One region of the Streptomyces sp. NPDC002499 genome, then DNA from elsewhere that is predicted to be linked to it. Evidence: riboswitches for the same ligand, from Rfam matches in the RefSeq annotation. Region 1 holds a riboswitch; each other region holds the start of a gene.
What was found. Region 1 has a riboswitch for cyclic di-AMP ahead of ACWD5F_RS45170 (M23 family metallopeptidase). Riboswitches for the same ligand answer to the same signal wherever they lie in the genome.
Positions count from the first base shown of each region.

Region 2: it holds a riboswitch for cyclic di-AMP, as region 1 does, so the genes downstream of both, ACWD5F_RS24150 (M23 family metallopeptidase) here and ACWD5F_RS45170 (M23 family metallopeptidase) in region 1, are expected to answer to the same signal.
Region 3: it holds a riboswitch for cyclic di-AMP, as region 1 does, so the genes downstream of both, ACWD5F_RS42470 (transglycosylase SLT domain-containing protein) here and ACWD5F_RS45170 (M23 family metallopeptidase) in region 1, are expected to answer to the same signal.

Region 1 is NZ_JBSFXO010000026.1:6,622-13,282, reverse strand. It holds gene ACWD5F_RS45180 (PrsW family intramembrane metalloprotease) at 1-1,093, shown strand, start outside; gene ACWD5F_RS45175 (aldo/keto reductase) at 1,154-2,110, opposite strand; gene ACWD5F_RS45170 (M23 family metallopeptidase) at 2,237-3,277, opposite strand; cyclic di-AMP (ydaO/yuaA leader) riboswitch at 3,288-3,445, opposite strand; tRNA gene ACWD5F_RS45165 (tRNA-Met) at 3,749-3,822, opposite strand; gene ACWD5F_RS45160 (alginate lyase family protein) at 3,896-5,017, opposite strand; gene ACWD5F_RS45155 (dihydrofolate reductase family protein) at 5,247-6,377, opposite strand; gene ACWD5F_RS45150 (MarR family winged helix-turn-helix transcriptional regulator) at 6,496-6,661, shown strand, end outside.
Region 2 is NZ_JBSFXO010000008.1:287,558-294,218, forward strand. It holds gene ACWD5F_RS24140 (tyrosine-protein phosphatase) at 1-518, opposite strand, end outside; gene ACWD5F_RS24145 (alpha-galactosidase) at 698-2,776, shown strand; cyclic di-AMP (ydaO/yuaA leader) riboswitch at 3,083-3,254, shown strand; gene ACWD5F_RS24150 (M23 family metallopeptidase) at 3,257-4,249, shown strand; gene ACWD5F_RS24155 (SGNH/GDSL hydrolase family protein) at 4,516-5,301, shown strand; gene ACWD5F_RS24160 (TetR/AcrR family transcriptional regulator) at 5,405-6,025, opposite strand; gene ACWD5F_RS24165 (Glu/Leu/Phe/Val dehydrogenase dimerization domain-containing protein) at 6,140-6,661, opposite strand, start outside.
Region 3 is NZ_JBSFXO010000018.1:174,097-180,757, reverse strand. It holds gene ACWD5F_RS42480 (peptide MFS transporter) at 1-1,450, shown strand, start outside; gene ACWD5F_RS42475 (CocE/NonD family hydrolase) at 1,479-3,473, shown strand; cyclic di-AMP (ydaO/yuaA leader) riboswitch at 3,745-3,908, shown strand; gene ACWD5F_RS42470 (transglycosylase SLT domain-containing protein) at 3,912-4,394, shown strand; gene ACWD5F_RS42465 (HAD family hydrolase) at 4,411-5,220, opposite strand; gene ACWD5F_RS42460 (LacI family DNA-binding transcriptional regulator) at 5,333-6,361, opposite strand; gene ACWD5F_RS42455 (carbohydrate ABC transporter permease) at 6,425-6,661, opposite strand, start outside.

The DNA.
Region 1 (6,661 bases):
GCTCGACCGGGTCGAACCGGGACCGTGGCGCAATCTGATCTTCGCCTTCGCCTGGGGCGCCTGCGCGGCGGCGCTGATAGCGATCGTCGCCAACAGCTTCGCGACCAGATGGATCGCGACGGCGACCGCGGACCCCTCCAGCGCGGACACTCTCGGCGCGACGGTGATAGCGCCGATCGTCGAGGAGTCGGCGAAGGCCGCGGCCGTCCTGCTCCTCTTCCTGTTCCGGCGCCGGGACTTCACCGGGATCGTCGACGGGGTGGTGATAGCCGGCGTCACCGCCACCGGCTTCGCGTTCACCGAGAACATCCTCTACCTGGGGACCGCCTTCGGCACCGACCAGCTGACCGGCGACCGCGGCATCGCCTCCGTCACCGCGGCGACCTTCTTCGTCCGCATCATCATGTCGCCGTTCGCGCACCCCCTCTTCACCGTCTGCACGGGCATCGGCTTCGGCATCGCCGCGCTCTCGGGAGACCGCCAGCACCTGCGCCGCGTCCTCGCCCCACTGTCGGGGCTGCTGCTCGCGATGGGCATGCACGCGATCTGGAACAGCTCGTCGACGTTCGGCGAGTACGGGTTCTTCGGGGTCTACGCCGCGTTCATGGTGCCCTCGTTCGGGCTGCTGACCTGGCTGGTCATCTGGACCCGACAGCGCGAACTGCGGACCGTGCGCGAAGAGCTCCCCGCCTACACCATGGCCGGCTGGCTCACCCCCGCCGAGCCGTTCGCACTCGGCTCCATGCGCGCCCGCCGCCTCGCCCGCGACTACGCCGCCCGCCACTACGGCAAGCCCGCGGCAAGGGCGGTCGCCCAGTACGAGGCGTACGCGACCTCCCTGGCGTTCCTACGGCACCGGGGGCGCCGCGGCCGGGCCGGCGCCGACTTCGTCGTACGGGAACGAGAACTGCTCGCCGAGCTGTGGCGCCGCAAGGACGTGGCCCGCCCGGCGCTGGACTACGCGGCCAGGACGACGGCCCCGCCGGTCGCGGTGACCGCCCCGCCCTGGCCGGTGTACGGGGTGTACGGGTATCCGGCGCAGCCCGCCTATCCGGCGTCGCCGTACCCCGCGTACAACCCGTACCAGCCGTAGACCAGGGATCGCGCAGTTCGAGGGTCGCCCGGATCGAGGATCACCTAGCTCAGGGACCGATCAGGCCGACGCCTGCGTCAAGCGGCCGATCTCCGTCTCCGTCAGCGTCAGGTCCGCCACCGCCAGCAGCGCCGGCAACTGCTCCAGCGTGCGCGCGGACGCGATCGGCGCGGCCACCGTCGGCTGGGCGGCGAGCCAGGCCAGGGCCACGGTCGCCACCTGCGCGTCATGGGCGGCGGCGATCTCGTCGAGGGCGGTCAGCACCCGCTGCCCCCGCTCCGACTCCAGGTAGGCGCCGGCGCGGCCCGCCCGCGCGCTCTCGACCGTCGTACCGGGCCGGTACTTGCCGGTGAGGAAGCCGGCGGCCAGGCCGAAGTAGGGGACGGCGGCGAGGCCCGCCGTGGCGGCGATGTCCCGCAGCTCGCCCTCGTAGGTGTCGCGGGAGACCAGGTTGTAGTGCGGCTGGATGGCCACGTACCGGGCGAGGTCCTCGCGGTCGGAGAACTCCAGGGACTCCCGCAGCCGCTCAGGCGTGATGTTGGAGACGGCGATGTTGCGCACCTTGCCCGCCCGCACCAGCTCGTCGAGCGCGCCGATGATCTCCTCGACCGGGATCTCGGGCTGGTCGAAGTGGGTGTAGTAGAGGTCGATGTAGTCGGTGTCCAGGCGGCGCAGCGAGGCGTCGGCGGCGGCCTTGATGTTCGCGCCGGACAGGCCCTTGTACTCGGGGTGCTGGCTGACCTTGGTCGCGATGACGACGTCGGCGCGGTTGCCGCGGGCCTTGACCCACTTGCCGATGATCGTCTCGGACTCGCCGCCCGAGTTGCCCTCGATCCAGGCCGTGTAGGAGTCGGCGGTGTCGACGAAGTTGCCGCCGGCCGCCGCGTAGGCGTCCAGGACGGCGAAGGAGGTCGCCTCGTCCGCCGTCCAGCCGAAGACGTTGCCGCCGAGGGAGAGGGGGAAGACCTCGAGGTCGGAGGAGCCGAGCTTGCGCAGAGAAGCAGAGGAGGACGTCATGCTTCACATCAACGCCGGCCCCGGAGACCGATCTTCCGCCGGAGCCGCAAAGTTCCCGTAAACAAGCGGAGTCCGCTGTTCCGGGAACCTGGCGAGGTGTGTCGGTGTCTGCCGACGGCTACTGCCTCAGGGGGTGAGGCCCTTGCTGCGCAGCCACGCCATCGGGTCGATCCCGTCGGCCTGGCCGTTCGGGTGGACCTCCAGGTGCAGGTGCGCCCCGGTCACGTTGCCGGTGGCGCCCACGCGGCCGATGACATCGCCGGTGGCGACCTTCTGGCCCACACTCACGCCGATCGACGACTGGTGGCAGAACCACAGCTCCGTACCGTCGTCGAGGGTGAGGATCGTGCGGTAGCCGTACGAGCCCGCCCAGCCGGCCTCCGTGACGGTGCCGCTGTGGATGGCCTTGATGAGCGTGCCCGTGGGGGCGGCGAAGTCGAGGCCCGTGTGGTAGCCGGAGGACCACAGGGAACCGGCCTGCCCGAAGGTGCCGGTGATCGTGTACGAGGCGACCGGCAGCCGGTACTGCGTGGCCAGCTCCGCCAGCTTCGCGGCCTCGGCCTTCTTCTTGGCCTCCGCCTCCGCCTTCTTCTTCGCGGCGGCGGCCTTGGCGGCGGCCGCCTTCTCCGCCTTCGCGGCGGCGTCGTCGACCTGCTTGGAGAGGGAGGCCTCGGTGGCGTACTGGACCTTGCTGTCGACCTGGACCCGCTGCGACTCGGCCTGCGCCATGATGCGGTCGCGCAGCACCTCGCCGGCGTCCTTGGTGCCCTGCGCGGTCTCGCTGGAGGTCACGCCGACGCTGCTGAGCGCGGTCGGGGACCCCTTGGCGGGGCTGGAGGTCTCACCGAAGACCGAGCCGACGTTCGGCAGGTCGGGCACGGAGATGGAGACCGGCGGCTTGCCGGTGTTGGCGCTGGCCATGCCGCCCGCGCTCACCGCGGCTATGACACCGACGCCCAGGACGGTGGAGCTGCGGGCGAATCCCCCGCCACCACCGCGCTGCTTGGAGACGCGGTGGCGACCGCGGTTGGGACGGACGGAATCCTCGGTGGGGTTCCATTCCTCCCAAGGGCCCTCGTCGGTGCGGTATCCGCCGTAGCCGAACGTCTCGTTGTCACGCTGGCTCGGCACGAACGGGGCCGCCGGGGCAGGGGGGTTGGACGCCACCTGGGCGTACTCCTTCCTTCCTTCTCGCCTACCGGGTTAGCTGACGGGTTCGGAGCAGGAAGGTCTCCTACGCGCGTAAACCATTCGTGCGTACACGACGGACTACTTGCGATTCACCCCAAGTTGGTGGTTCCCCGGTTCCCTTGCGGGATTCGGCACGTGCGCACGGAGCCGACTCTTGTGACGGCTGGGACGACCGCGCTGCGTTATCGAACGTTAATAGACACGGGGCAGGGATTCCAAGCTGTTCGGCTTGATCATTAACGTTTTCACGCAGGACGTTCAGGCCATGACCGGTGAAAATCGGGCGAGTTGACCAAGCCTGTGGATCCACACAGGCATTGACGGGATGTCAGTTGTTGGGCGGAGGGCGTTCGCCTGCTCACCGGGCGTGACAACGGTCAGAAAGCCGAGGGGGAAATGACTCAGGGCCGGAGTCCGATGATCCGGACTCCGGCCCTGGGCCGTTAGTAGCGGGGACAGGATTTGAACCTGCGACCTCTGGGTTATGAGCCCAGCGAGCTACCGAGCTGCTCCACCCCGCGCCGTTGTGTTCTCCACTGTACGCCATCCGCGGGACGGGAGTGACCAAGGAGCGGCCGGGGAGCGACGGGCCGGTCAGGCCGCCGGGTTTCCGGCGTGGGTCAGGGTCTCCCAGGAGACGAAGAGATCGTCGGTGCCGGCCGGGCGGGTCTCCTCTGCCAGCTTGTGGGCGGCCGGGACGGAACCGCCGAGCCGGTCCTCCAGATGGTTGAGGGCGACCTCAAGATCCGGACCCATGTTCCGGTCGACCTTCCCGCCGCACAGCCACGCGGGCGGGTTCTCGCCCAGCTGGTAGCGGGCGTGGAAGGCGAGGGCCGCGGTCAGCCGGTCCTTGACCTCGCCGTACAGGTCGACGCCCTGGTGCCAGGCCGTCTCGGCGATGTGGGCGGTGGCGGCGAGCGAGTAGCCGACGTGCTTGAAGTTGCGGCAGGTCTCCTGCGCGACGCCGTCCTTGTACGTCCCCTGCTTGAACCAGTACGTCGTCAGCTTCTGCGGCGTGTTCATGGTCGACCCGGCCACGGTCAGCGGCACCTTGCCGTCCTTCTCCAGGTAGAAGTAGGCGGGCACGCGGTCACGGAACCGGGCGAGGGCGGCGTCGAAGGCCTTGTGGTCGTTGGTGAAGACGGCGATGCCGATCGCCGCGTCGGTCATCGCGAGGTCCCAGTTGCCGTTGTAGTCGGGCAGCTTCTCGGTGACGTACGGCTGATACGCGGTCCGCAGCATCTTCTCGAACCGCGCGACCCGGTCCGCCGGCCACCCGGCCCCCGGCGCGTACCGCACGATCTCCGCGGCCCGCGCCCACGTCGACCCGGCCCACGCGGTCTGGAGCCCCGCGTCCTCCTCGGAGTGCCGCTTGATCTTCGCCGACCAGGCGTCCATGATCTCCCGCGCCTTCAGCGCGTGCTCCTGCTTGCCGGTGACGCTGAAGAGCAGTGCCTGCGTGTACGCGGCGATCGCGTCCTCCCGCTCTTCCACACACCCCTGCGCGACCTTGCCGCCCCAGGGACAGTCGACGTTCTCGTACGGCTCGGGGCGGTACTTGTACGACCCGTACTTGCTGTCCCGCATCTCGAGGAACGCCTTCAGCCACGGCTGCTTCCCGGCGGTGACGATCTTTCGTACGGAGTCCAGCTGCGCCTTGCTGACCAGCACGCCGGGGTGGGTGAACGTGGCGTCCGGGGGGAGGGCGCGGGCCATGGTCCGGGTACCGGTGTCCGTGCTGCCGCACGAGGCGACGGTCACGGTGAGAAGGGGCGCGATCAGGAGCACGGCGGCTCGTTTTCGGGATGACCTCACTGGTACCAGTACCTCCGCGTATGTCCACTCCGGGTCACTCGCAGCGTGACCCTTCGGGGAGTTGGGCGCAGGATCTGTTGGGCCGATCGGACCGTGGGGCGCGTTGGTGTGGGGCTGGAAATGCTCGAGGTCAGCCGAAGAGGTGGCCGTTGGGTTGCTTCGCCTGCTCCTCGTACTCCGGGATCACGACCACCTCGACGCCCTGCCCCGCCAGCAGGCCGTTCCCGTCCGCCGCCGTCACGAACGTGTCCGGCTCGCGCCAGGCCGTGACCACGCGGCGTACGCCCGCGTCGAGGATGAGCTGGGCGCAGGGCTTGGGGCGGGAGGCTCGGTGGGCGCAGGGTTCGAGGCTGCTGTAGATCGTGGCCGACGGGAGGCGGGGGTCCGTGGGGGCGAGTTTGGCCAGGGCCGCCTCCTCCGCGTGGACCACCGGGTCGCCGCCCTCGCGGGAGTGGCCGCGGGCCAGCTCCGTGCCGTCGGCGGCGACCACGACCGCGCCGACGCTGAAGGCGGTGGTGGAGGGCGGGCAGTGGGTGGCCAGTTCGCAGGCGAGGCGGAGCCAGTGGTGGTCGGCGGCGGTGGGGAGCGGGCCGGTGCCGGGGGCGGTGGGCTCGTAGCGCATGAGGACGACGTCCTCGATCTGCCGGGTTTCGAGGAGGCGGAGGCGGCCTGGCTGGTAGGGACCCGGGCCGAAGAGGCGGGGCGCGGTCGGGGTGCCCACGAAGAGCGGGGACAGGACCAGGTGGAGTTCGTCCGCGAGGCCCTCCTGGAGGAGCTGGGTGTGGATCGTGCCGCCGCCCTCGACCATGAGGCGGTCGATGCCACGCGCCTCGTGCAGGTGGGTGAGGAGCTGGCGCCAGTCCAGGTCGGGGCCCAGCGGGACCACGTCGGCGGCGATACCCAGGGAGTGCGCCCGGTCGGCGCCCTTGTCCGTCGTGTACAGGACCTTCTCGCCGCCCGTGTGCCAGAAGTTGGCGGCCGGGGCGAGTTCGCCGGTGCCGCTGACGGTGACCTTGAGGGGGTACTCCGGCCGGCCCGACGCCACACGGGCGGCGCGGCGCTCGGGTGAGTTCACCAGCAGGCGGGGGTTGTCGGCGCGGATCGTGCCGGCGCCGACCAGGATCGCGTCGACGGACGCCCGTACCTCGTCGACCCGGTCGAAGTCGGCCGGGGAGGAGAGCAGCAGGCGCTCGGGGCCGGTGTCGTCGAGATAGCCGTCGAGGGAGACGGCGGCGGACAGCAGGACGAACGGGTGGGGCATCGACGCGCTCTCTCTGCGAGGCGGGGCTGGGTGTACGGGACTCGGTCCACGGAGCCGGGTTCGAGTTCTCTATAAGGCGGGGCTTGGTTCAAGTTTGAAACAAACCTACACTGGTCCCATGACGACTCGCTGGCTCACTCCTGAGGAGCAGCGCGCATGGCGCGCGTACATCGCCGCATCGCAGCTCCTGGAGGACGCGATGGACCGGCAGCTCCAGCAGGACGCCGGCATGCCCCACCTGTACTACTCCATCCTGGCCAACCTCTCCGACGTACCGGACCACC
Region 2 (6,661 bases), on a different contig from region 1:
AGCAGCGTCACGGCTATGGAGAGACCCGCGCGGTCCTTGCCCGCCGCGCAGTGCATCAGCGCGGGCGCGCTGTCCTCGGCGAGCGCGTGCAGTACGCGTGCGTGCTCGGCGGTGCGGCCCTTGATGATCGTGCGGTAGGAGCTGATCATCCGGTTCGCGGCCTTGCCGTCGCCGAGGATCTCGCGCAGCTGCTCGATCTCGCCGTCCCGGACCATCGTCCAGAAGTCGGCGCCGTGGGCCGGGTCGGTGAGCGGGAGGTTCACGTTCAGCACACCCGGCAGCTCGACGTCCGGGCCCTCCAGCTTCTGGTCGGCCGCGTTGCGGAAGTCGAAGATCGTGTGCAGCCCCAGGGACGAGAGGAACACCGCGTCCTCCGCGGTCGCGTGCGCCAAGTGCCCGCTGCGGAACAGCACTCCCTGCCGCACCCGCCGTCCGTCCACCGTCGGCAGCCCGCCCACATCGCGGAAATTGCGGACTCCGGTCAGCTCGGGCTCGGTCGACGGGATCTGCTGCGTCACGGGGGCTCCTCCCAGTCCACCCGGCCGGCGCGGCTCGGCATGATGGCCGACGGGGTGCGTCTTCGACGATACGACACGGGTTCCGGGGGCAATGAGTTGTCCACAGGCGTTGCCTCGGGCGGCACGACCATTGATGATGTTGGTCCTTGGTCGCGTCTGTTGGGAAGTGTGGGAGCTTGATGCTGGAGATCGCCGACAACGGTCGTACGTGGCTCCTTTCGGGGCCGCTGAGCAGTTACGCCGTCCATCTCACCGAGGACGACGTCCTGCTGCATCTGCACTGGGGCCCCCGGATCGAGCTCGCCGACGCCGAGGCGCTGGCCGCGCTTCCGCAGCCCGAGTACCGGGGCTTCGAGTCGCAGCTCGACGGGCGCGAGGAGTACCCCGTCGAGGGCGGCCCGCGCTTCGTCCGGCCCGCCCTGTCCGTGCGCACCGAGGAGCGGCGCGGCACGGAGTGGCGGTTCGAGGCGTACGAGTCCGAAGAGGGCGAGGACGGCGAACTGCGGCTGCGCTTCCGGGACGACGGGCTCGCCATCACCCTGCACTACCGGATGCGGCACGACGTCGTGGAGCGCTGGGTGACCCTCGACAACGAGGGGCCGGTCGTGGAGCTTCTGCGTGCAGACTCGGCGACCTGGACGCTGCCCGACCGCGAGGGCTGGCGGCTGTCGCACCTGCACGGCCGGTGGGCGGCGGAGTCGCAGCTGACCTCGGCACCGCTCACCTACGGCGAGAAGGTCATCGGCAGCCGCCGCGGCCACACCAGCCACCAGCACCTGCCCTGGGTCGCCCTGGACACCGACGCGACCGAGGAGCGCGGCGAGGTGTACGGCTGCGCGCTCGGGTGGTCGGGCTCCTGGCGGATCGCGGTGGCGCAACTCCCCGACGCGCGCGTGCAGATCAACGGTGGCGTCGGGTACGACGAGTCCGGGCTGCTGCGCCTTGCGGCGGGGGAGTCCTTCACCACCCCCGTCTTCGCCGGTCTGTGGAGCGAGGGCGGCTTCGGCGGCGCGAGCCGTGCCTGGCACGCCTACCAGCGGACGTACGTCATCCCGGACGCGGACCGGGACCGGCCCGTGCTGTTCAACTCCTGGGAGGCCACCGAGTTCGACATCTCCGAGGAGCAGCAGGGCGCCCTCGCCCGGCAGGCCGCGGCGATCGGTGTCGAGCTGTTCGTGGTCGACGACGGCTGGTTCGGCAAGCGCGTCAACGACCGGGCCGGACTCGGCGACTGGACGCCCAACCCCGACCGCTTCCCCGGGGGCCTGAAGCCGCTCGCCGACGAGGTGCACGCGCTCGGCATGCAGTTCGGCATCTGGGTCGAGCCCGAGATGGTCAACGCGGACAGCGACCTGTACCGCGCGCACCCCGACTGGGTGCAGTTCCAACCGGGACGAAAGCGGACGGAGTTCCGCAATCAGCTCGTACTCAACCTGGCCCGGCCGGACGTCCAGGAGTACCTCTGGGAGAAGCTCGACGCCATCCTCTCCAGCGCCCCGATCGACTACGTGAAGTGGGACTTCAACCGCTGCTTCACCGACGCCGGCTGGCCCGGCGACGCGTACCCGCAGCGGCTGTGGATCGACCATGTGCACGCGCTGTACGCCCTGTTGGACCGGCTGCGGGCGGCGCATCCCGGAGTCTCCTTCGAGTCCTGCTCGGGCGGCGGCGGCCGGATCGACCTCGGGATCATCAGCCGCACGGACGAGGTGTGGACCTCCGACAACACCGACCCGCTCGACCGGCTCGCCATCCAGCACGGCTTCACCCAGATCCACCCCGCGCGCGTGATGGCCGCCTGGGTCACCGACAGCCCCAACACCCAGCTCAACGACCGCGTCAGCTCGCTGCGCTTCCGGTTCGTGAGCTCCATGGCGGGCGTGCTGGGCGTCGGCGGCGACCTCACCAAGTGGACCGAGGAGGAACTGGCCGAGGCGGGCGACTGGGTCGCCCTGTACAAGGAGATCCGGCACCTCGTGCAGCAGGGTGACCTCTACCGGCTGCGGGCCCCGCAGGGCGGGCTCAGTGCCGTCCAGTACGTGCTCGGGGACGAGGCCGTGGTCCTCGCCTGGCTCCAGGCGCAGAGCTACGGCGAGCCCGTGCCGGCGCTGCGGCTGCGCGGGCTGGACCCGACAGCGTCGTACGAATGCCTCGAAACGGGCGAAGTTCACAGGGGTGCCGTACTGCTGCATCACGGACTTCGGACCGGACTGCGCGGCGACTTCGATGCGACGGTTCTTCGGCTCCGTCGCATCTGACTCTTCTGTCCGAATTGGCGCCTTGGTTCGCCTTCGTTCCAACTCGCTCTGGAATAAGGCGGACTGGGGTGGCGTCACGTGAGGAGCGTCATATCCGTGACCGTGCGTGGTTCTGCATGTCCACGTAATGCACGTGCTTTTCAAGGGTGTTTGTGCCTGGTGGCGGGTCCTTAATTCACGCAGGGTGACCGTGAATTCTCGCAAGGGATCAAGAGAAACGTATTCACAGGGAACCTCTACTTGTTCCTTCGCGTCCTGGTCGCTTACGTTCGCCACCAATCCGGACGGACGCCAAATCCTGCCGCCGACCGGAGTCCGCACAACTCACCCGTGAACGGCAGGAGCGGGGGACCCACAGGTACAACCGCCTGTTCCGGTCTCCGGAACAGGCTTGGGGTAAAGCCGTGCCGAAAAGCACGGCCGGGCATCTCCAGCTCGCACCCGACAGCTCACCTCGCAGGCGCCGGAGAGGAATTCGTCATGCCCGCGAAGGGTAAGCACCGCCGCCCCAAGTCCCAGCGCCTGACCCGCACCATCGCCGTCGCCGGCACCGGGGGCGCCGCGCTCGCCCTCCCGCTCATGGGGGCCACCGGCGCCCACGCGGCCACCTCCGAATCGGCTTCCCAGGCGGTTTCGGAAAAGGCCGTCCAGTCGCTTCCGGATGTCGAGAAGACGTCGGTCCAGCAGAAGTCGACGGCACAGAAGTCGGCCAAGAAGAGCACAGCCAACACCCAAGGTGTGCGCACCTATTCGGTGCGGTCCGGCGACTGGCTCGCGAAGATCGCCGACGAGGAGAACGTCACCGGCGGCTGGCAGAAGCTCTACTCGGACAACCGTGCGGCCGTCGGCGACGACCCGTCGCTCATCCACCCCGGCCTGAAGCTCACGCTCGGCAAGAAGGCCGCGACCGGCACCACCGAGTCCGCGCCCTCTTCCTCGTCTTCCTCGAAGAATTCCGGCTCCTCGTCCTCGAAGGACTCCTCCTCGAAGAGTTCCTCCTCGGACAGCCAGGCCTCCTCGAACTCGACGAGCACGCAGTCCGCCGACTCCGCCACCAGCTCCAGCGGCTACACCCTTCCGGTCACCGGCGCCACGATCGGCACCGGCTACCGGGTGGCCGGCAGCATGTGGTCCAGCGGCTACCACACCGGCGTCGACTTCGTCGTCCCGACCGGCACCTCGCTCAAGGCCGTGGCCGCAGGCACGGTCGTCTCCGCGGGCTGGGGCGGCGCGTACGGCAACCAGGTCGTCATCAAGCTGAACGACGGCTACTACGCCCAGTACGCCCACCTCTCGCAGCTCTCCGTCTCGGCCGGCCAGACCGTGACCGAGGGCCAGCAGATAGGCCTCTCCGGCGCGACCGGCAACGTGACCGGACCGCACCTGCACTTCGAGATCCGTACGACCCCCGACTACGGCTCCGACGTCGACCCGGTCGCGTACCTCCGTACGAAGGGCGTCGCCGTCGGCTGACGCACCTCCCGCACCACCTGCCTGACACGCTGCCGAAGGCCGGATCCCGATCCCCGGGTCCGGCCTTCGGTGTGACGTGGTGCCGCCTTCGGCAGGGCGTTCCAGCCGTCAACAGCCGTGGCCGGAAAGCTATTCCTGGTTTGGTGAACACTTTAGGAGTGGCTTATCTCACCGCACGTCAACCCTTTCCTACGGTCGCGTAGGTCACATTCGAAGGTGAATCATGTTCGCTTGTGGCAGACGATTCGAAGAATGACAGCAGATCAGTGATCGGGTCGTACGTTGCGGTGGGGGACAGCTTCACCGAAGGCGTCGGCGACCCCGGCCCCGACGGGGCGATGGTCGGTTGGGCCGACCGGTTCGCGGTACTGCTCGCGGACCGGGAGCCCGAGGGCCACTTCACGTACAACAACCTCGCCGTACGCGGAAAGCTGCTCGACCAGATCGTGGCGGACCAGCTTCCGCAGGCTCTCCGACTCGCCCCGGACCTGATCTCCTTCAGCGCGGGCGGCAACGACATCATCCGGCCCGGCACCGACCCCGACGAGGTCGCCGAGCGTTTCGAGCTGGCGATCGCCCGGCTCACCGAGTCGGCCGGCACCGTCCTGGTGACGACCGGCTTCGACACCCGAGGCGTCCCCGTGCTCAAGCATCTGCGCGGCAAGATCGCCACCTACAACGGCCATGTGCGCGCGGTCGCCGACCGGTACGGCTGTCCCGTGCTCGACCTGTGGTCCCTGAAGACCGTCCAGGACCGCCGGGCCTGGGACGACGACCGGCTGCACCTCTCGCCCGAGGGGCACACGCGCGTGGCGCTGCGCGCGGGCCAGGTGCTCGGTCTCGAGGTGCCGGCCGACCCGGACCAGGCCTGGCCCCCGCTGCCGCCCCGCGGCACGCTGGAGGTCCGGCGGGACGACGTGCACTGGGCGCGCGAGTACCTGGTGCCGTGGATCGGGCGGCGGCTGCGCGGCGAGTCCTCGGGCGACCACGTGACGGCGAAGGGCGCGCTGTCCCCGGACGACATCAAGTCGCGGATCGCCCGGGTGGCCTGAAGGATGCCAGCGGTGCGGGCCGTGCCGACCTGAAACGGCGCGGCCCACACCGCTGGAGTATGGAGATGGCCGACCCCGAAGCATGGGGGTGACCGGGTGGCTTTCATCGCTCCGAAGCGGTCAACGCCTCCTGCGCGAGACCCAGTTCACGGGCCACCGCCTCGTCCACCCACTCCTGCGCCCGCGCCCGCGGCACCGCGCCGGGATACGACGTCAGCTGGACGGCGAGCCCGTCGAGCAGGGCCGTCAGGCGCAGGGCCGTGCCGTGCGGGTCGGGGCACCGGAACTCGCCGGCGGCGACGCCCTCCGCGATGACCTCGGCGAGCGCGGCCTTCCACTGCCGGTCCAGGTCCCGGGTGACCTCCCGCAGCGTGGGCTCGCGCAGGGCCGCCGCCCAGCCCTCGATCCACAGCCGCCAGCCCTTGGCCGGGCCGGTCGGCGCGTACCAGCGCACCGCCGAACGCAGTCGACGCAGCGCCGTCGTCCGGCGGCCGAGCAGCTTGCGCAGATGGGCGAGATCGTCCTCGGCGGCGTACGTGAACGCGGCGGCGACCAGCTTCTCCTTCGTGGAGAAGTGATAGAGCACCAGCGCGTTGCTCACGCCGAGCACCGCGGCCACGTCGGCGATCCTGACCGCCGCCACGCCCCGTACCTCGATCTGCTCGATGGCGGCCCGCAGCAACTCCTCGCGCCGCTCGGCCACGCTCAACCGCACTCTCGCCACCCGGTCACCCTATTCCGTTCGCACAGGACGTTGTCTCCGCGGTGTCGGACCCGGCCCCAACGGGCAACATCGCCGCACCGGTTCGGCATTCACCGCCTACGGGCGGCGAGTCGGTCAGCGGTACCAGCCGAACCGCTCGGCGATCACCGGCAGCCGGTCCGCGACGATGGCGTGGGCGGCGGCCCGCGGGGTCGTGCCGTCGTCCTCCGCGCGGGCCAGCGTCAGGTCGATCAGGGCGCGCATGGAGCGGCGCATGTGCGCGAACGCCTCGTCCGCGTCCGGACCGATGTCGCCGAACAGGGTCCACCACCACCAGGCGTTCGTCCCGGAGTTGACGACCACGTCGGGCAGCACGGTCACCCCGCGCGCGGCCAGCAACTGCTCCGCCGCCGGCAGGACGGGCATGTTGGCGGCCTCGACGATCCAACGGGCGGTGATCCGCCCCTGGTTCGCCGTGTCGATCGCGTACGAGACGGCCGCCGGCACCAGCACCTCCGCCTCGGCGGACAGCCAGGCGTCGCCGGGCAGTTCGCGGTCGGCCGGGCGCAACACGGAGCGGTCCACGGTGCCGTACGCGTCCCGCGCGGCCAGCAGTGCCTCGACGTCGAGGCCCGCCGGGTTGGCGATCGTGCCCTT
Region 3 (6,661 bases), on a different contig from region 1:
CGACCACGCCTTCTTCGGCCAGCCCAAAGGCCTGCTCACCCTCTCCGGCCTGGAGGTCTGGGAACGCTTCTCGTTCCTCGGCATGCAGGCGATCCTCGTCCTCTACTTCGCGGACTCCGTCGCCCACGGCGGCATGGGCATGTCGGACGGCACCGCCGCCTCCGTCTCCGCCGCCTACGGCACCCTCGTCTACCTGGTCTCGGTCGCCGGCGGCTGGCTCGCCGACCGCATCCTCGGCTCGTACCGCTCGGTCCTGTGGGGCGGCGTCCTGATCGCCTGCGGCCACTACGCGATGGCCGTGCCGACCGGGACCATGACCTGGGTCGGCCTCGGGCTGATCAGCGGGGGCACCGGGCTGCTCAAGCCCAACGTGGCCACCATGGTCGGCAAGCTGTACCGGACCGACGACGAGCGCCGGGACGCCGGTTTCGCGCTCTACTACATGGCGATCAACGTCGGCGCCTTCGCGGGCCCGCTGATCACCGGCTGGCTCGGCGATCACAAGGGCTGGCACTGGGGCTTCTCGGCGGCGGCGGTCGGCATGACCTTCGGGCTCATCCAGTACGTGGCCGGCCGCCGTCACCTGGCCGGGCGCAGCAACACGGCGGAGTTCGCGCTCGCGCCGGACGGAATGCGCCGGGCGGTCCGGCTGATCGTCGTCGGCATCCTGGTCGCCGCCGCGCTCGCCGTCCTGCTGGCCGGGGTGGGCTGGCTGACCATGGACCGCTTCGTCGACCTGCTGACGGTGGTCTCCGTGATCGCGCCGGTCGTCTACTTCGCGGTGATGTTCATGAGCCCGCGGGTGACGCCCGGGGAACGCGGCCGGCTGCGCCCGTACATCGTGCTGTTCCTCGCCTCGACGGTCTTCAACTTCATCCTCTTCCAGGCGTACTCGACGATGATGCTGCTGGCCTCGACCAACGCCGAGACGTCCATCCTCGGCTTCGACTTCCCGGCCAGCTGGTACGCCTCCGCGCTCGGCGCCTTCGAGGTCGGGCTCGCGCCCGTGGTCGCCACGCTGTGGGTGCGGATGGGACCGCGCCAGCCGCACGCCTCCAACAAGATCGCGATCGGGGTCGTGCTGGGCGGCCTGTCGTTCCTGCTCATGGTCCTGCCGACCAGCGGGCACAGCGGCGACGACTACCTGATGTCGGTCTGGTGGATCGTCGGCTCCTACCTGCTGCTCGGCCTCGGCGACATCCTCCTGGAGACCTCCGGCATGTCCGCCACCACCAAGCTCGCCCCGGCCGCCTTCTCCAGCCAGACCATGTCCCTCTGGTTCCTGTCCCTCGCACTCGCCAACGGCATCCAGGCCCAGACGGTGAAGCTCTACGACGACGTCTCCAAGCCGGCCTACTTCGGCGTCAACGGCGCGATCGCGGTGGCCGCGGGCCTCGCGGTGATCGCCGCGGCGCCCTGGCTGCGCCGCACGATGCACCCGGTCCACTGAAGCCCACGCAGCCACAGGGGTCACGCTCATGCGCATCCGAACGTCCTTCCCTTACGAGACGACCCACGAGGACCTCCGTGTCCGGCTGCCCGACGGAACGCGGTTGTACGCCCGCGTATGGCGACCGCTCACCGAGGAGCCCGTACCCGCGCTCCTCGAGTACCTGCCGTACCGCCTGACCGACTGGACCGCGCCCCGCGACGCCCAGCGGCACCCCTGGTACGCCGGGCACGGCTACGCCTCCGTCCGGGTCGACGTGCGCGGGCACGGCAACAGCGAGGGCATGCCCGGTGACGAGTACTCCGTGACCGAGCTGGCCGACGGGGTCGAGGTGGTCAACTGGCTTGCCGCGCAGCCCTGGTGCGACGGCAAGGTGGGCATGTTCGGCATCTCCTGGGGCGGCTTCAACTCCCTCCAGCTCGCGGCCCTCGCGCCCGAGCCGCTCAAGGCGGTCGTCACCGTCTGCTCGACGGACGACCGTTATGACAACGACGTGCACTACATGGGTGGTTCCGTCCTCGCCGTCGACATGCACGCGTGGGCGGCGACCATGCTCGCCTTCGTCTCCCGCCCGCCGGACCCGCTCCATGTGGGCGAGGAATGGCGGGACATGTGGCTCAAGCGCCTGGAAGCGGTCGACCCCTTCATCCACACCTGGCTGGCCCACCAGACCCGGGACGACTACTGGCGGCACGGCAGCGTCTGCGAGGACTACGGCGCGATCGACGCGGCCGTCCTGGCGGTGGGCGGCTGGCACGACCCGTACCGCGACACCGTGCTGCGGCTCGTCGAGCACCTCCCGGCGGACCGGGTACGGGGGCTGATCGGCCCCTGGTCCCACCAGTACCCGGACCGCGGCCTGCCGCCGGGACCGGCGATCGGCTTCCTCCAGGAGACCCTGCGCTGGTGGGACCACTGGCTCAAGGGCAAGGACACCGGCGTCATGGCCGACCCGCTCCTGCGCTCCTACGTCAGCGACTCGCACCCGCCGGCCACGGTCTACGACACCCTGCCGGGCCGTTGGGTCGGCGAGCCGGCCTGGCCCTCGCCGCACGTCAAGACGACGACGTACGGGCTGCGGGGCGCCCCCGCGATCGTCCGGTCGCCCATGCACACCGGTGTGGACGCGGGCCGGTTCTTCCCCTTCGGGAACGAGGCCGATCTGCCGCCGGACCAGCGGGACGAGGACGCGCGGTCGGCGTGCTTCGAGTTCGAGGTGCCGGCGGAGACGTGGGTGCTGGGGCGGCCGAGGGTTCGGCTGCGGCTGACCTCGGAGGTGGCGCGGGGGCAGGTGATCGCCCGGCTGTGCGATGTGGCGCCGGACGGTTCGTCGACGCTGGTCACCCGGGGGGCGCTGAACCTGTCGGCGCGGTTCGGGCGGGGGCGGGCGGTGCCCTGGACGCCGGGCGCGGTGGAGGACGTGACCTTCGAGCTGAACGGCATCGGGTACGCCATTCCGGCCGGGCATCGCATCCGGCTCGCGGTGTCCTCGGCGTACTGGCCCTGGATCTGGCCCCAGCCGGAGTCGGCGGCCGGCTTCACGATGGACCCGGAGGGCAGCGCGCTCGAACTCCCGGTGCGGGAGCGGGAGTCGGTGGACGGCATTCGCTTCGAGGAGCCCGAGGAGGCCGAGCCGCTCGGGGTCAACCACCCGGCCACGCTGGACGAGCCACGGCCCGAGCGGCTGGTCGTGCGGGATGTCGCGAAGGGTGAGTGGCGGCTGGAGGTGGATCCCCGGTACGGCGGCACGCGCGTGTATCCGGACGGCTTGGAGTTCACCGAGGACGCGCTGGAGACGTACACGATCGACGAGACGGATCCGTTGTCGGCGCGCGCCCGGTCCGACTGGTCGATCCGGCTGCATCGGCCGGAGCAGGCCTGGGACACCACCGTGCGCACCCGGTCGGAGATTACTTGCGACGAAACGGACTTTATTACGTCGAATGAGGTGATCTGCACCGAGGGCGGCGAGGTGATCTTTCATCGGACCTGGGAGAAGAGGGTTCCGAGAACTGCCAGTTGAGGATGAATGCCCGTTTTGCCGTTCTTAATCCTGCCGTGACTTGGGTCACGCGAATCTGTGCGCGGCCTGTGCCCCGACATGTCGGCGTTTCTCCTTTCGCCGCTTGACAGTTGACCCTTGGCAGGCGCAAAGGATCAAGCGCCCCATAGGCCTCAGACCAAGGTCAATAGGGTCGATGTGTGAATCCGGTACTTGTTCCGGACATGTGCTCTCGCATACGTTCCCGCCCTGTCGGGTGGAACGCCGAATCCTGCCGCCGCCCGGCATCCCAGTCACGAACTCACCGCACGGCAGGAGCGGGGGACCCAGGTAAGTCGCCGGACCGGTCAGCACGACCGGGACGGCTCGGGGTTAAGTCACGTCCGCAAGGGCGTGGCCGGGCACCTCCCAGCCCGAACCCGACAGCTCACCTCGCAGGCGACGGAGAGGAACCTCGTCATGCCTGCATCCGCTCAGCACCGCCGCAGCCGCAACTCCCGCCTCGTCCGCAAGCTCGCCGTGCTCGGCACGGGGGCCGCGGTGCTCGCCCTCCCCGTCATCGGCGCGACCAGCGCGTCCGCGGCTCCCTCGTCGACGGTGACCGCCGCGTCGCTGGGGTACTCCAACACCCTCGACGGCTGGATCCGCGCCTCGCTCCAGGTCATGGCGCAGAACGGGATCCCGGGCACGTACGACGGCATCTACCGCAACGTGATCCGTGAGTCGTCCGGCAACCAGTACGCCATCAACAACTGGGACTCCAACGCCGCGGCCGGCACCCCGTCCAAGGGCCTGCTCCAGGTGATCGACCCGACGTTCGCCGCGTACCACGTGGCCGGCACGTCGTTCGACCCGTACGACCCGGTCGCGAACATCACGGCTGCCTGCAACTACGCGGCGGCGGTCTACGGCTCCATCGACAACGTGTATGGGGCCTACTGAGCCACCCCGTAAAGGGTTACTCCCAGAAGAGTCTTTCGAGGACGACGGCGATGCCGTCGTCCTCGTTCGACAAGGTGATCTCGTCCGCCACCGCCTTGAGTTCGGGGTGGGCGTTGGCCATGGCCACTCCGTGGGCGGCCCAGTCGAACATGGGGATGTCGTTGGGCATGTCGCCGAAAGCGATCGTCTCGTGCGGGCCCAGGCCCAGGTGACGGGCGGCCAGAGCCAGGCCCGTCGCCTTCGTGACTCCGCATGGCTGGAGTTCGACGGTGCCGGGTCCCGACATGGTGACGGTGGCCAGTGAACCGACCACGGTGCGGGCGGTTGTCGCCAACTCGTCGTCGGACAGGTCGGGATGGCGCAGCAGCACCTTGCTGATCGGTTCGTGCCACAGGTCGTCGCGTCGGCCGACCTGGACGGCGGGCAGCGTGGGGTGCGGCATGAGGTAGCCGGGCTCGATGAGCGTGAGTCCGTCCACGCCGTCCTGGTCCACGGCCGCGTACACCTGCCCGACCTCCGCCTCGATCTTGCCGAGCGCGGTCTCGGCCAACTCCCGGTCCAGCGTGACCGACCAGAGCAGCCGGTCCGCGCCGGCGTCGTACACCTGCGCGCCCTGCCCGCACACCGCGAGCCCCTTGCTGCCCAGGTCGTCGAGGAGCGGGCGCACTCTCGGGGCCGGCCGTCCGGTCACGACGAGATGGCGGGCCCCGGCGCCGACCGCCCGCGCGAGCGCGGCGAGAGACCGGTCGGAGAGGGTGTCGTCGCCCCGGAGCAGGGTGCCGTCCAGATCCGTGGCGATGAGTGAATATGCGAGGGGTGCGGCCATGATCAGAGAATACGGATGGAAAGCCCGGCTAACTCGACGCGAACCGGACGGTTGCTGCCTACATATGCGTTGAGGGGCGGACGGTGCTCCGCGCACGCCACTCGCGCCGCGCTCACGCCGACTCGCGGATCACCAACTCGGTCGGCAGCAGCACCCCCGCCGTGTCCTCCCCGGCGATCTGCGCGAGCAGCATGCGGACCATCTCGGCGCTGATGCGGTCGTAGGGCTGGCGCATGGTGGTGAGGGCCGGGGTGCCCGCGGTGGCCGCGGCCGAGTCGTCGAAGCCCCCGACAGCGATGTCATCGGGGACCGAACGGCCCGACTGCTGAAGGGTGTTGACGACGCCGAGGGCCATCAGGTCGGAGGCCACGAACACCGCGTCCATGTCGGGGGCCCGGTCCAGGAGCCGGCGGGCCGCCTCCTCGCCGCCGGTGCGGCGGTAGTCGCCCTCGACGACGAGCGCCGGGTCGTAGGGCAGGCCCACCTCGGTGAGGACGTCGCGGTAGCCGGCCAGCCGGTCGGGGCCGCCCGCCGTGTCGAGCGGTCCGGTGACCATGCCGATACGGCGTCGGCCGCGCGCGATGAGATGGCGCACCATCTCCTGGGCGCCCTCGCGGTCGGCCGCCGCCACGTAGCTGACCTTGGAGCCGATGCCGACCGGCTTGCCGCAGGCCACCAACGGGATGCCGGCGTCGCGGAGTTCGGCGGCGACCGGGTCTCCGCCGTGGTTGGAGACGAGCAGGACGCCGTCGACATGGCCCGATGTGATGTACCGGGTCAGCCGGCGACGGTCGTCCTCGGACGAGGCCAGCATCAGCAGCAGCGGGATGTCGTGCCGGGCCAGGTGCTCGGTGCAACCCCGCAGCAGCACATTGAAGTTGGGGTCCTCGAAGAACTTCTCCTGCGGCTCGGTCAGGAGGAACGCCACCGAGTCCGACCGGCCCGTACTCAGGCTGCGGGCATGCCGGTTGACGACGTACCCCGTCTTCCTGATCGCCGACTCCACCGCGCCGCGCGCGGCCGGCGAGACGTAGTGGCCCCCGTTCAGGAACCGGGAGACGGTCCCCCGGGAGACCCCTGCCTCCCGGGCCACGTCGTGGATGGTGGGCGGTTTGCGGCGTCCGTTCGGACTGGTGGCCATGGTCCTCGTTCTGCCGGGTCGGTGCGGTGGGGGGAAGTCCGGTGCGGTGGCGGGCGGTTCGGCTCAGGCCTTGACGGATCCGCTGAGCAGGTCGAGGGACCAGAAGCGCTGGATCACCAGGAAGAGCGCGATCAGCGGCAGGATCGCGAGGAAACAGCCCATGATGACCAGGGTGTAGAGGGCGGGCTGCGAGGCGCCCTGGTTGAGCAGGGTGTAAAGACCCAGCGTGATCGGGAACTTGGTGTCGTCCGCGAGCATCACGTACGGCAGCAGGAAGTTGTTCCAGATGCCGACGAACTG